One region of the Streptomyces sp. NPDC048516 genome, then DNA from elsewhere that is predicted to be linked to it. Evidence: predicted binding sites of a transcription regulator. Region 1 holds the regulator's gene; the other holds the start of a gene.
What was found. The regulator HrcA, encoded in region 1, represses chaperone genes, less so after heat shock. The targets are predictions, from matches to a motif close to TTNGCACTCNGNNNNNCNGAGTGCNAA.
Positions count from the first base shown of each region.

Region 1 (7,443 bases):
GACGGCGGCGGCCAGCTCGGGTCCGGAGCCGCCTCCCGCCATCGGGGCCTGCACGATCGGATGGCGGCAGAGATCGGTCGGTGCGGTGGGCATGCGCACATCGTGTCACGCCCACCGCGCCGTTCTGAACCGGGGCCGAGGCCGCCGCGCCGCCGGGTGGAACGGCTGCGGCCCCCGGGCTCACCTGGGGCTATCGCCCGTTGAACGCATCTTTCAGACGCGAGAAGAGACCCTGCTGCCCCGGCTGGAACTGCCCCGTGGGCCGCTCCTCCCCGCGGAGCTTGGCCAGCCGCCGCAGCAGGTCCTCCTGGTCGGCGTCGAGCTTGGACGGCGTCATCACCTCGACGTGGACGATGAGATCGCCCCGGCCGCCGCCCCGCAGATGGGTCACACCGCGCTGGTGCAGCGGAATCGACTGGCCGGACTGGGTACCGGGCCGGACATCGATCTCCTCCACCCCGTCCAGCGTCTCCAGCGGGCACTTCGTGCCCAGCGCCGCCGCCGTCATCGGGATGGTGACCGTGCAGTGCAGATCGTCGCCGCGCCGCTGGAAGACCGGATGCGCCACCTCGTGGATCTCCACATAGAGATCACCGGCGGGGCCGCCACCGGGGCCGACCTCGCCCTCGCCCGCGAGCTGGATGCGGGTGCCGTTGTCGACACCGGCCGGGATCTTGACGGTGAGCGTGCGGCGCGAGCGGATCCGGCCGTCGCCGGCGCACTCGTGGCACGGCGTCGGCACGACCGTGCCGAAGCCCTGGCACTGCGGGCACGGCCTGGACGTCATGACCTGGCCGAGGAAGGACCGGGTGACCTGGGAGACCTCACCGCGGCCGCGGCACATGTCGCAGGTCTGCGCCGAGGTGCCGGGAGCCGCGCCCTCACCGCTGCAGGTCGTACAGACGACGGCGGTGTCGACCTGGATGTCCTTGGTGGTACCGAAGGCGGCTTCGTTGAGCTCGATGTCGAGCCGGATCATGGCGTCCTGGCCACGGCGGGTGCGCGAGCGCGGTCCGCGCTGCGACGCGGTGCCGAAGAAGGCGTCCATGATGTCGGAGAAGTTGCCGAAGCCCGCGCCGAAGCCGCCCGCGCCCTGGCCGCCGCCGGCCTGCGAGAGGGGGTCCCCGCCGAGGTCGTAGACCTGCTTCTTCTGCGGGTCCGACAGCACCTCGTAAGCGGCGTTGATCTCCTTGAACCGCTCCTGGGTCTTCGGATCCGGGTTCACGTCCGGGTGCAGCTCGCGCGCCAGCCGGCGGAAAGCCTTCTTGATCTGGTCCTGCGAGGCGTCGCGTCCGATGCCGAGGACCGAGTAGTAATCCGTGGCCACTTACGACTCCGCGAGGATTTGTCCGACGTAACGTGCCACTGCGCGTACCGCTCCCATCGTTCCGGGGTAGTCCATGCGGGTCGGTCCGACCACGCCGAGTTTGGCGACTGCCTCGTCGCCCGAACCGTAGCCGACCGTGACGACCGATGTGGACGCCAGGCCTTCGTGGGCATTCTCATGCCCGATGCGTACGGTCATGCCCGAGTCCTTGGCCTCCCCGAGCAGCTTGAGCATCACCACATGCTCCTCGAGGGCCTCCAGCACCGGCCGGATGGTCAGGGGGAAATCGTGCCCGAAGCGCGTGAGATTGGCGGTGCCGCCGATCATCAGCCGCTCTTCGGTCTCTTCCACCAGAGTTTCCAGCAACACCGACAGCACTGTCGAGACCGTGCCGCGGTCGTCCTGCTCGAAGGACTCCGGAAGATCCTGCACCAACTGCGGCACATCCGCGAACCGGCGGCCGACGACCCGGCTGTTGAGCCGGGCCCGCAGGTCCGCCAGGGAGGCTTCGCCGAACGGTGCCTGGCAGTCGATGAGCCGCTGCTCGACCCGGCCGGTGTCCGTGATCAGTACGAGCATCAGCCGGGCCGGAGCCAGGGCCAGCAGCTCGACATGCCGGACCGTGGACCGGGTCAGGGACGGATACTGCACGACGGCGACCTGCCGGGTCAGCTGCGCCAGCAGCCGGACCGTGCGGCCCACCACGTCGTCGAGGTCGACGGCGCCGTCCAGGAAATTCTGGATCGCCCGCCGCTCCGGGCTGGACAGCGGCTTGACGCCGGCCAGCTTGTCGACGAACAGGCGGTAGCCCTTGTCGGTCGGGATCCGCCCGGCGCTGGTGTGCGGCTGGGCGATGAACCCCTCGTCCTCCAGGGCCGCCATGTCGTTGCGGACGGTGGCCGGGGAGACCCCGAGCCGGTGGCGTTCGGTGAGCGCCTTGGAGCCGACCGGCTCCTCCGTCCCGACGTAGTCCTGGACGATGGCGCGCAGCACCTCCAGCCTGCGTTCACTGAGCATCCCGCGCACCTCCAGTCCGGCCGTCCGCCGCTTCGTCTTCCCTGGCACTCACACGGGCCGAGTGCCAGACCTTGAGCCAGTGTACGGCCGGGTAGCACGGGCGCGGCAAGGGCGGGCGCGCGGAGTACTCGCCCGATGACCGTGTTCGGCCGATCTGCCGGGCAACGCTATCGCGATGGCGCTAGCGTCTCGGTATGCACACTGCTTGGGAAGAGGCCGGTTGGGAACGACTCGGTGACGGTGTCGCCAGGCGCCGGATGCCGGGCTGGGACGAGACGATCGGAGTGATCGCGGGGAGTACCGGGGTCATGATCGTCGACACCGGCGCGACCCTGCGCGACGGCGCGGACCTGCGCCGGTCGATCCGCGGTGTGCTGGGCCGGGAAGTGACGCATATCGCGCTCACCCACCCCCACTTCGATCATGTGCTGGGCACGGCCGCCTTCGCGGGCGTCGAGGTGTTCGGGGCGGCCGGCCTGGGCGAGCTGCTGCGCCGCGGCAAGGACGAGCTGCGGCACGACGCGATCCGGCACGGCGTCGCGCGGGACGCCGCCGCGGAGGCCGCCGATCTGCTGGTCGCCCCGCACCACCATGTGCACGGCCAGCTGACCGTCGAGCTGGGCGACCGGCAGGTGCTGCTCGCCAACGTCGGCCCCGGGCACACCGCCCACGATCTGGCCGTCCTGGTACCGGGCCGGCGCGGGGAGGCGGAGATCGTCTTCTGCGGCGATCTGGTCGAGGAGTCGGGCGAACCCCAGGCGGGCCCCGACGCGCTGCCCCAGCAGTGGCCCGGCGCGCTGGACCGCCTGCTGGCCCTCGGCGGCGAGGACGCGCGGTACGTTCCCGGGCATGGCGCCGTGGTGGACGCCGGCTTCGTACGGGCCCAACGCGACGCCCTGGCCGCCCGTTTCGGCGTCGCCCCCTCCTGACCACCGCCCACTTCGGCGTCGCCCCCTCCTGACCACCGCCCACTTCGGCGTCGCCCCCTCCTGACCACCGCCCGCCCTCCCCGACGGAACAGGCCCCATGCAGAGCAAGCGCTACAGCCCCGACCTCACCCCCTCCTGGAAGAAGCAGCGGCCCGCTCCCGAGGTGCCCGCCGATCCCGATCTGGTCGTCGAGGAGGTCACCTCGGGCTTCTGCGGCGCCGTGATCCGCTGCGAGAAGACGGCGCAGGGCCCGACGGTCACCCTGGAGGACCGCTTCGGCAAGCACCGGGTCTTCCCCATGGAGCCGCGCGGCTTCCTCCTGGAGGGGCGGGTGGTCACCCTCGTACGCCCCCAGGACAGGCCGGCGGCCACCGCTCCGGCGCGTACGGCATCGGGATCACTCGCCGTGCCCGGCGCCCGCGCACGGGTCGCCCGCGCCGGGCGCATCTATGTGGAGGGCCGGCACGACGCCGAGCTGGTGGAGCGGGTGTGGGGCGACGACCTGCGCATCGAGGGCGTGGTCGTGGAGTACCTGGAGGGCATCGACGACCTGCCCGCGATCGTCCGCGGCTTCGCCCCCGGGCCGGACGCCCGTCTCGGCGTCCTCGTCGACCATCTCGTGCCCGGCTCGAAGGAGTCGCGGATCGCGGCCGGAGTGACCGGGGACCATGCGCTGGTGGTGGGCCACCCCTACATCGACATCTGGGAGGCGGTGAAGCCGTCCTCGGTCGGGATCGCGGCCTGGCCGTCCGTCCCGCACGGACAGGACTGGAAGACGGGGGTGTGCCGGGCGCTGGGCTGGCCGGAGAACACGGGCGCCGCCTGGCAGCGGATCCTGTCCTGCGTGCGCTCCTACAAGGACCTGGAGCCGGCGCTGCTGGGCAGGGTGGAGGAGCTGATCGACTTCGTCACGGCCGGCGGTGGCGGGTGACGGGTGACGGGTGACGGCAGGAAGAGTGCCGAACCGGGAGGTGTCCGGCGTGATGCCGAGGGCATCGACGGGGAGAGGGACACCGAAGGGGACGGTGCGCCGCACTTCGTAGTCGGCGTCCTCTCCCGCACCAGCCGGTTCCGTCAGCAGTACGCAGCGGGCGACTGAGATCCCTCAGCCGAGTGATCAGTCCACCAGATCCCGCACCACCGCGTCCGCCAGCAGCCGTCCGCGGAGGGTCAGGACGGCGCGGCCCGCCTCGTACGGACCGGGCTGCAGGAGGCCGTCGGCCAGTGCGCTGGACGCCGCCCGCGCGCCCGCCGGGGCGAGGATGTCCAGGGGGCAGCCGTCCGCGAGGCGCAGTTCCAGGAGGATGCGTTCGACCCTGCGGTCCTCGTCCGAGAGGAGTTCGCGGCCGGCGCCCGGGGAGCGGCCTTCGGAGAGGGCCTGCGCGTAGGCGCCGGGGTGTTTGACGTTCCACCAGCGCACGCCGCCGACGTGGCTGTGGGCGCCGGGGCCCGCGCCCCACCAGTCGTCACCGGTCCAGTACAGCTCGTTGTGGCGGCAGCGGGCGGCGTCGGTGGTGGCCCAGTTGGAGACCTCGTACCAGGTGAAACCGGCAGCGGCGAGGCGTTCGTCGGCGATGAGGTAGCGGTCGGCGTGCACGTCGTCGTCGGTCATCGGGACCTCGCCGCGGCGGATCCGGCGGGCCAGCTGGGTGCCCTCCTCGACGATCAGGGCGTAGGCGGAGACATGGTCGGGGCCGGCCCCGATCGCGGCGTCGAGGGAGGCGCGCCAGTCGTCGTCGGTCTCACCGGGGGTGCCGTAGATCAGGTCGAGGTTGACGTGGTCGAAGCCGGCCGCGCGGGCCTCGGCGACACAGGCCTCGGGGCGGCCGGGGGTGTGCGTACGGTCGAGGATCTTCAGGACGTGCTGCTTGGCGCTCTGCATGCCGAAGGAGACCCGGTTGAAGCCGCCCGCGAGCAGCCCGTCGAGGTAGCGGGGGCCGACGGACTCCGGGTTGGCCTCGGTGGTGATCTCGGCGCCGGGCGCCAGGCCGAACTCCTCGCGGATCGCCGCCAGCATCCGGGCGAGGTCGGCGGCGGGCAGCAGGGTCGGGGTCCCGCCGCCGACGAAGACCGTCTCGACGGGACGCGGGTCGTCGCCCAGCACCTTGCGGGCCAGCCGGATCTCGTCCACGACGGTGTCGGCGTAGTTGTCGCGGGAGGCCAGGGCGCCGCCGGAGCCGCGCAGCTCGCTTGCGGTGTAGGTGTTGAAGTCGCAGTAGCCGCAGCGGGTCGCGCAGTACGGCACATGCAGGTAGAAGCCCAGGGGCCGGCCGGCGGCGGCCGCCGGCGTATGACCGGGCAGCGCCCCGTCCTCGGGCATCGGCTCACCATCGGGCAGTGCGGAAGGCATGGGAACCATTGTCCGTCATGGCGGGGCGGTGCCGGTCCGGACGCGGTGTGCCCTACGGCACCTGCGACACCTACGGCACCTGCGCCACCTGCGCCACCTGCGCCACCTACGGCGCCACGGGCCCGGCCGCCGCCTGGAGGACCAGCAGGGCCAGGTCGTCGTCGGGCGGGACCGGTCCGAAGGCGTGGACGGTGTTGCGGATGTGGTCGGCGAGGGCGGTGGCGCCCAGGCCCGCGCCCGCGGCGAGGGTGACGGCCAGGCCGTCCTCGTCGTCGAAGAGCCGCCGCCCCGAGCGCCGCTCGGTCACCCCGTCGGTGACGCACAGAAGCGTTTCCCCCGGGCAGAGGTCGAACGATTCGCTGACGTACGCGGCGTCCTCCACCACTCCCAGCAGCATCTGCGGCGCGGCGACGACCCGGACCGTGCCGTCCGTGCCCAGCACCAGCGGCAGCGGGTGGCCGGCGCTGGCGAGGGTGCAGCGGGCGCCGCCGGAGCCGCCGGGGTACGGGACGATCTCGCCGTAGAGCAGGGACAGGAAGCGGGCCTGTTCGCCCTCCTCGCGGATCTCGACCGGCGACTCGGCCCCGGCGCCGGCCGCCGCGACCGCCGCCGCGACCGCCGCGACCGAGTCCGCGGCCTCCCGTGCCATGGTCTTGTTGAGCCGGTCGAGCACCGCGGCCACCCCGAAGCCGTCCCGGGCCAGCAGCCGCAGCACCGGGCGGGCCAGCCCCGTCACCGCGGCCGCCTCGGGCCCGCTGCCGCAGACGTCGCCGAGGGCGAAGCACCAGCGGCCGTCCCCGGCGTCGAAGAGGTCCCAGAAGTCGCCGCCCGCCCAGGCGCCCTCGCGCGGTTCGTAGACCACCGCCGACTCCACGCCGGGTACCTGCGCCCGGCCCCGCGGCAGCAGCCGGCGCTGAAGGACCTGGCTGATGCGCTCCTGGCGGCTGTAGGCCCGGGCGGTGGCGACGGCGCGGGCGACCCGGCGGCCCAGGTCCTCGATCAGCCCGACCACCTCGTCGGGGAAGCGCAGCAGCCCGCCCCGGCCGAGCAGCAGGGTGCCGAGGCGGCGGCCCCCCGCGACCAGGGGGCAGGCGAGCGCGGCGCCGCCCGGCCCGTAGCCGCCCGGTTCGTACGGCCAGGGCCAGGGGACCGCGCCGGGCGCACCGCTGGGCGAGCTGCCGGCCGGCAGCTCCGGCGGCTGCTTCTCCAGGGCCGTACGCAGCGCGTCGATCCGGCTCTCTGAGGTGTGCCAGACGCGGGCGAGCCGCTGTTCCTCGCCGTCGGCCGCGATGCCCCGGCCGGGGGCGCCGCTGTCGCCGTCGTAGAGCCATACCGCGCACCATTCGGCGAGCCGCGGCACGATCAACTGGGCGGCGAGCGAGGTGACCTGATCGGCGTCGAGCTGGCCGGAGAGCAGGTCGGACGCTTCGGCGAGGAAAGAGAGGGCGCCGTTGTCGACCCGGTCGGCCTCGTGGTCCGGCCGGGCGGACCGGCGCGGCGCCGGGGCCAGGAGCTCGGCGGCCCGCAGCCCGCGCTGCAGCAACTGGTCGTCGCAGGCGAGCTCCGGCTCGGGCCCGGCGCCGTCCCGGGCGCCGACGGGCAGCCGGAACCAGACGGTCTTCATGGCCCGGCGGTAGGTGATGCCCCAGGATTCGGCGACGGCGCTGATCAGCTGGAGGCCGTGGCCGCCGTTCTCGGAGGCGGCGCTGTCCTCGTGGGCGCGGACCGGCTGGGCGGGGTGGTGGTCGGAGACCTCGATGACGATGCCGGGGCAGGGGCCGGGTGCGCCGTCGGGACCGGTGCCGGGTGCGCCGTCGGGG
Region 1 covers NZ_JBICWS010000003.1:41,330-48,772, forward strand. The annotation lists gene ACGFR7_RS07485 (nitronate monooxygenase) at 1-93, opposite strand, end outside; gene dnaJ (molecular chaperone DnaJ) at 191-1,327, opposite strand; gene hrcA (heat-inducible transcriptional repressor HrcA) at 1,328-2,344, opposite strand; gene ACGFR7_RS07500 (MBL fold metallo-hydrolase) at 2,539-3,273, shown strand; gene ACGFR7_RS07505 (DUF3097 domain-containing protein) at 3,371-4,204, shown strand; gene hemW (radical SAM family heme chaperone HemW) at 4,391-5,623, opposite strand; gene ACGFR7_RS07515 (SpoIIE family protein phosphatase) at 5,730-7,443, opposite strand, start outside.

Region 2 (7,443 bases), on a different contig from region 1:
GCGAACGGTACTCGCCCGGGGCCGCGCCTCGGGCACGTCTGAAGGCCCGGCTGAAAGCGTGCGGGGAGCCGTATCCGACCGCGCCGGAGATCGACTCGACCGGCTCATCGGTATCGCGGAGCCGGACGGACGCCAGGTCGATGCGCCACTGCGTCACGTACGCGCCCGGCGTCTGTCCGAGGGCGGACCGGAAACGCCTGGACAGCGTCGCCCGGGAGACGCTCGTCGCGGCGGCCAGGGTCTCCGTGGTCCAGGGATGTCCCGGTCGGGCGTGGACACATGCCAGAGCGTCGCGCACGACCGGATCACGCATCGCTCCCAGCCATGAGCCGGACTGCTCCTGCGGGCGGCGGGCCAGCCAGGCGCGTACGAACTGAACGAGCAGAAGGTCGACGATGCTGTTGACGGCGGCGGTGGTACCGATCTGCGGCTGTGCGAGCTCCGCAGCGAGAAGTTCGACGGTCCTTCTGAGCTGCGCGTTCTCCCAGGCTGTGACGTGCATCGGCCGAGCGAGGGAGGTAAGCACCGGGGTACGCACCTCCGGGTCCTGCTCATAGCGCAGGACGATCACTTCCGTCCGCACCGGCGCCGAGCCCAGCCGCAGGGCTCGGCCATCGCCAAAAGACCGGGCCGCCGCCTCACGGTCGCAGGAACCCATCGTCACGCCGGCGCCGCCGGCTATCCCGTGTGCGGTGCCCGGCGGCACCAGCACGGCGTCTCCGGCCTGCGCCTGAAGAGGTTTCTCGCCTGGGACGTGGAGCCACATGGTGCCGCGGGACACCACGTGAAGTGCCGCTCCTGGAGAGGAGTCCAGATACAGGCCCCAGGTTCCTCCGGCCTTCAGCATGACCCCGAGCGCCCCACGCGCACCCGAAACACGCAAGACCTCCGCCAGCACATCCATGGGTCCATCCTCGTCCACCGCCGCGAACCGCCCACCGGCGGGCGAGGCGCATGTGTCCTCGTGCACAGCTTCAGGCCACGTCAAGAACGACCTTTCCGTGCACCTTCCGCGCGAACAGCGCCTGGACGGCGTCGCCCACGTCCTGCCAGTCGCCTCGCAGCCCGACCGGTGCCGCGAGCCTCCCGGCGGCCATGAGGCCCAGCAGGTCCGTCAGCTCCCCGCCGGTCGGCGTCATGTCGCCGTAGGTGGCGATGCTGCGGGGCTCACCGAAGCCGAACAAGGTCCCTGACGGGAACGTGGTTTCCTGCCCCGAGGAGTAACCGACCAGGTGAAGGGTGCCGCCCTCGGCGAGGGAACTCCACGCCTGCGCCACCAGCGGCCCGCCGACCGTGTCCAGGACGAGGTCGAACCGGTCCCCGGTCCCGGCCAGGTCGGTCAGGACCTTGGCGGCGCCGAGTTCACGGAGGCCGGCGGCCCGCTCCGGCGAACCGACGAGTGCCGTCACCCGGGCGCCCGCCAGCGCCGCCAGTTGGACGGCGAAGTGCCCCACGCCCCCGCTGGCGCCGGTGATCAGGACGTTGCGCGCCAGCAGGGAACGCTTGCGCAGCACCCGGAACGGGGTGACTCCGGCGATCCCCAGCGCGGCGGCGTCGGCCAGGTCCACGCCCTCGGGGACGGTGCCGAGCGAGGCGGGGCTGACTGCCACCCGCTCCGCCCACGCGTGGGGAGCCATTCCCACCGCGACGCGCGTACCTTCGGGCGGCCCCGAGCCGTCGGATGCGGCGCGCACCACGACGCCGGCCGCGTCGTGACCGTGCACAGCGCCGGCTGGCCACTGGTGCACGTAATTCAGCTCTCCGAAGTTGAGACCGATGTGCCGTATCTCCACCAACGCCTCACCGGCGGACGGTACGGGCTCATCGACATCGGCGAACCGGATGGGCCCGGCGTCACTGTGATCGACCACAAGGGCGCGCATAAGGGGTGTGTTTCCTTCTCTCGTGGGTGCGCCTGAAGACTCGGCGCGGCAGCAGATCGAGTGCGCGAATGCCGCAATGCCGCCTTCTTGGAACCCTTACGCAGGACCGGGACAGCGACCAGACCCGTGAGAATCAATCAGTTGACCATCTGTGTCAGTGCGACTCGCGGCGCGTCGAGCCCCGCACCCGTCCGGTGGATGACGCTGTGCCGGGCACAGACATTCCCGGCAATGTAATGATCTTGAGGCGTCAGCGCTTCCGTCGGGCGGCGGGGTCGCGATGGGCGACGTGCCGGGCGACCGCGTCGACGCCGGGGCGGGCGTACCGCTCCAGCGAGGGGACGGAGGCGTGGCGGGAGCGGGCAGGAGCATCGGGGTGGAGGTGCCGCTCCGCGCGGGCAGCCGCGCGGAGCGCCGGCGCCTGATCGTCGATGAGGAATCTGGAGCCGGTACACCTCCGGCGACCCCACACGGTGACACCAGGCACGGCCTCAACGAGGAATACGCGGCACCTCACCATGCGGACCTACCAGTCAACTGCCGCCGTCATGACGCGAACTGCCCCGTAGCCGTGGCTACCGGCCGAGGCTTCGGCGGATCGCCTGCTCGACCGGCGATGTCCCGTGGTCCACGTCGTACGGCTTGACCGGGTCCAGGGGCGGCTGGGCGAGGAACCGTGGCCGGGTGCCGTGGTGCGCTTGGGCGGAGTGGACCAAGAACGGGTGGCACAGGTAGACATCGCCGGGCCGGCCGGTGGCCAAGGTGATCGGACGATGCTCGGTCGCCGGTGTCGCCCGCGTCGAGATCTCCATCATCGTGAGGCCGTCCTCGCCGTAGGGCGCCAGCAGAGGTGCCACGTCGAGGTGCGAGCCAACCCGGATGCGCGTGGGCGCGTCGTTTTCGTCGATCTCGGAGAAGAGGAAGAGCATGAGCAGGGCCCGTCCCTTGGATGCCACGTTGACGCGGTATCTGAAGTAGTCGCCCGGGTCGGCGTCACCTTGGAAGCTCGCGTCGAGGTGCCATCCATCGTCGCCAGGCGGCGCGGCGCTGGGGAACCGGATCGGAAACGTTCCGAGGCCACCGCGCGGCGCCCAGTGGCCCGGCCCGACCAGCCGGTCGAACGCGGCCGTCAGCCGTGGGTTGTTGGCGGCATCCCGGAACGGCTCTTCGGTATGCCCGTTGATCCTGATCACCGGCTCGGTCCAGGTGGCCGGGTCGTCGGGGGCGCAGCCGGTCTCCCTCCAGAGGATCGTCCGGCACTCAGCAGCCGTCTCCTCGGGGAAAGCCTGCTCGACCTTGACGAAACCGTCCTCGATGAATCGGGTGACCTGGTCATCAGTCAGCATGGCCCAATGTTGCCAAGCCTCAGTTGTCACAGGCGAACGATTTTCAGACGTACATCGCGGACTCAACCGCCACCCGCAGGCGCGGCGGCAAGGAGTTGGAGCCCTTCGGCGACTACGCACGGTCAGCAGCAGGACGGGTCCCGGGGAGAACTGACGACAGTCGCCTACGCGACCTCACCAGTACCGAGGCCGAAAACGCCGCCGGGGCGGCACCCCCTGGGAGGAGGGTGCCGCCCCGACGTACGTCTGGACCTGCGGTCCGGGAGGACCGGTGTCTGATCCGCGAGGGATCAGAAGTCCATGTCACCGCCCGGCATGCCGCCCGGAGCGCCCGCCGCGGCGGCCTTCTCCGGCTTGTCGGCGATGACGGCCTCGGTGGTGAGGAACAGCGCCGCGATGGAGGCGGCGTTCTGCAGCGCGGAGCGCGTGACCTTCGCCGGGTCGATGATGCCCTCGGCGATCATGTCGACGTAGTCGCCGGTCGCGGCGTTGAGGCCGTGACCCACGGGCAGGTTGCGCACCTTCTCCACCACAACGCCGCCCTCGAGGCCGCCGTTGACGGAGATCTGCTTGAGCGGGGCCTCCAGCGCGAGCTTCACGGCGTTGGCGCCGGTCGCCTCGTCGCCGTCGAGGTCCAGCTTCTCGAAGACCGAGGAAGCCTGGAGCAGGGCCACGCCACCGCCGGCGACGATGCCCTCTTCGACGGCCGCCTTCGCGTTGCGAACGGCGTCCTCGATGCGGTGCTTGCGCTCCTTGAGCTCGACCTCGGTGGCGGCACCGGCCTTGATGACGGCCACGCCGCCGGCCAGCTTCGCCAGGCGCTCCTGCAGCTTCTCGCGGTCGTAGTCCGAGTCGCTGTTCTCGATCTCGGCGCGGATCTGGTTGACCCGGCCCTGGACCTGCTCGCTGTCGCCGGCACCGTCGACGATGGTGGTCTCGTCCTTGGTGATGACGACCTTGCGGGCGCGGCCGAGCAGTTCGAGACCGGCGTTCTCCAGCTTGAGGCCGACCTCCTCGGAGATGACGGTGCCACCGGTGAGGATGGCGATGTCGCCGAGCATGGCCTTGCGGCGGTCACCGAAGCCCGGGGCCTTGACGGCGACGGACTTGAAGGTGCCACGGATCTTGTTGACGACCAGGGTCGACAGGGCCTCGCCCTCGACGTCCTCGGCGATGATCAGCAGCGGCTTGCCCGACTGCATGACCTTCTCCAGGAGCGGGAGCAGGTCCTTCACGTTGCTGATCTTGGAGTTGACGATCAGGATGTACGGGTCGTCGAGCGCGGCTTCCATGCGCTCCATGTCGGTCGCGAAGTACGCCGAGATGTAGCCCTTGTCGAAGCGCATACCCTCGGTGAGCTCCAGCTCCAGACCGAAGGTCTGGGACTCCTCGACGGTGATGACGCCTTCCTTGCCGACCTTGTCCATGGCCTCGGCGATCAGCTCGCCGATCTGGGTGTCAGCGGCGGAGATGGAGGCGGTCGAAGCGATCTGCTCCTTGGTCTCCACGTCCTTGGCCTGCTCCAGCAGGGCGGCGGAGACGGCCTCGACGGCACGCTCGATACCGCGCTTGAGGGCCATCGGGTTGGCGCCGGCGGCGACGTTGCGCAGGCCCTCGCGGACCAGAGCCTGGGCCAGGACGGTCGCGGTCGTCGTGCCGTCACCGGCGACGTCGTCCGTCTTCTTCGCGACCTCCTTGACCAGCTCGGCGCCGATCTTCTCGTACGGGTCCTCGAGCTCGATCTCCTTGGCGATGGATACACCATCGTTGGTGATCGTGGGGGCGCCCCACTTCTTCTCGAGGACGACGTTGCGGCCCTTGGGGCCGAGGGTGACCTTGACGGCGTCGGCGAGCTGGTTCATCCCGCGCTCGAGACCGCGCCGTGCCTCCTCGTCGAACGCGATGATCTTGGCCATGTGAAGTGGTCCTCCCGGACTGGGGTGGATTGCTCCGGACCGCGCTGGCGCCCGCGACGGACGACCTGCAGACCTGCGTGGTTCCTTGCCCCACCCGGCCTACGGGCCTCACCGACCCGGTCCTTCTTTGTCACTCTCACTGGGAGAGTGCTAACGCAATGATTAGCACTCGCACCCCTTGAGTGCAAGGCGGCTTCGAAGATGCCTCCCATCGGGGCGGCGCCCGGGTGACGGGTCAATGACGGGTGAGCGCAGGTCCCCCGGGGTCCGCCCGCACTCAGCACCTCCCCGTCCGCCGACAGCGGACAGCGGAGAGCGGACAGCCGACAGCCGACAGCCGACAGCCGACAGCCGACAGCGGACAGCGGACAGCGGACAGCGGACAGCGGACGAGGAGTAGCACGGGGGCAGCGAACGAGAGGCCGCCAACGAGGGGCCGCGAACGAGGGGCTGCCGGCAGGCCACTACGGACAGCAGAAGGCCCGCACCCCTCGGGGGGGTACGGGCCTTCACTACGCAGCAGTCGGTCGGCGCCTCAGCCGGCCACCCGGACCATGTCCGCCTGCGGCCCCTTCTGGCCCTGCGAGATCTCGAACTCGACCCGCTGACCCTCCTCAAGGGTGCGGTAACCGTCCATCTGGATCGCGCTGTAGTGGACGAAAACATCCGCACCACCGTCGACCGCGATGAAGCCGTACCCCTTCTCCGCGTTGAACCACTTGACGGTGCCCTGAGCCATGCCTAACTCCCCTATTACTGGCCCTTGCGCAGGACCGCACTCCGCGGACCCGGGTCAGACCTCACCCCGTGAAAGCCCTGTGGGGTGTGCGCCGGAACGCGTCGACCGCCGCTGAATGTATCTGCACAGATGCCCAGCGCAACAGGTCAATCGGACGAGAAATCTGGGGCCGGAAAATCGGCAATATGCGGTGAAATCCCAGTTCTCCCGGGCAAGTCGGGCCGGGCATAGCTCACCTAAGCGACAAATCTTGCCCACACTTTGGGCACAACTGATCGCGGTCTCATATGCGTTCGGCACACGCACGCGCTATAGGGGAGGGGTATCACCCCAATGATATCTCCTTTCACAACATGGAATTGCCCCGTCCGCTTTCCGGCGGACGGGGCAATTCCGGTCAAGCAGGCCAGGAATTGGCGCAAATCAGCAGCCTCCGGCCACCGCCGGAATGATCGAGACGCCCGCACCGTCCGGGGTCGGCGTCTCAAGGCCCTGCTCGAAGCGCACATCGTCGTCGTTGACGTACACGTTCACGAAGCGGCGCAGCTTGCCGGCGTCGTCCAGCACACGGGCCGCGATGCCCTGGTGGTTCTGCTCCAGGTCGGCGATCACCTCGGAGAGGGTCGCGCCCTCGGCGGCGACCTCGGCCTGGCCGCCGGTGTACGTGCGGAGGATGGTGGGGATGCGGACCTTCACGCTCATGGTTCTGCCTTCCGGGTATTGCGGAGTACGAGTTCGGGGACGGTGGCCCGGCCTCGTGGCGGACGGGCCGGCGACCTCGTGGCGGAGGGTGGCGGCTCGTGCGCGGACGGGGCCGGCAGCGTCAGCGGGCCAGACCGGCCGCGCGGAACGCGTCCAGGTCCGGACGGATCGTGGCCGTGGGCCCGGAGGTCGGGGCGACCGCGTCCAGCGTCTTGAGCCCGTCACCGGTGTTCAGGACGACGGTCGTCAGGGACGGGTCGAGCACACCGTCCTCGATCAGCTTCTTGGTCACGCCGACGGTCACTCCGCCCGCGGTCTCCGCGAAGATTCCTTCCGTCCTGGCCAGCAGCTTGATCGCGTCCACGACCTGCTCGTCGTTGACGTCCTCGACCGCGCCGCCCGTACGGCGGGCGATGTCGAGCACATACGGGCCGTCGGCCGGGTTGCCGATCGCCAGCGACTTGGCGATGGTCTTCGGCTTCTGCGGGCGCACCACGTCGTGCCCGGCCTTGAAGGCCGTGGACACCGGCGAGCAGCCCTCCGCCTGGGCGCCGAAGATCTTGTACGGCTTGTCCTCGACCAGGCCGAGGGCGATCAGCTCCTTGAGCCCCTTGTCGATCTTCGTGAGCTGCGAGCCGGACGCGATCGGGATGACGATCTGGTCCGGGAGCCGCCAGCCCAGCTGCTCACAGATCTCGTACGCGAGGGTCTTGGAACCCTCGCCGTAGTAGGGACGCAGATTGACGTTGACGAAGCCCCAGCCCTCGCCCAGCGGGTCGCCGATGAGCTCGGAGCAGAAGCGGTTGACGTCGTCGTAGTTGCCCTCGATGCCGACCAGGTCACCGCCGTAGACCGCG
Region 2 covers NZ_JBICWS010000014.1:58,309-65,751, forward strand. The annotation lists gene ACGFR7_RS25790 (cupin domain-containing protein) at 1-904, opposite strand, end outside; gene ACGFR7_RS25795 (zinc-binding dehydrogenase) at 975-1,883, opposite strand; gene ACGFR7_RS25800 (phytanoyl-CoA dioxygenase family protein) at 2,459-3,229, opposite strand; gene groL (chaperonin GroEL) at 3,520-5,145, opposite strand; gene ACGFR7_RS25810 (cold-shock protein) at 5,681-5,884, opposite strand; gene ACGFR7_RS25815 (MoaD/ThiS family protein) at 6,308-6,586, opposite strand; gene thrC (threonine synthase) at 6,708-7,443, opposite strand, start outside.
Region 2: the regulator HrcA is predicted to act here: its motif matches at 5,273-5,299, upstream of groL (chaperonin GroEL).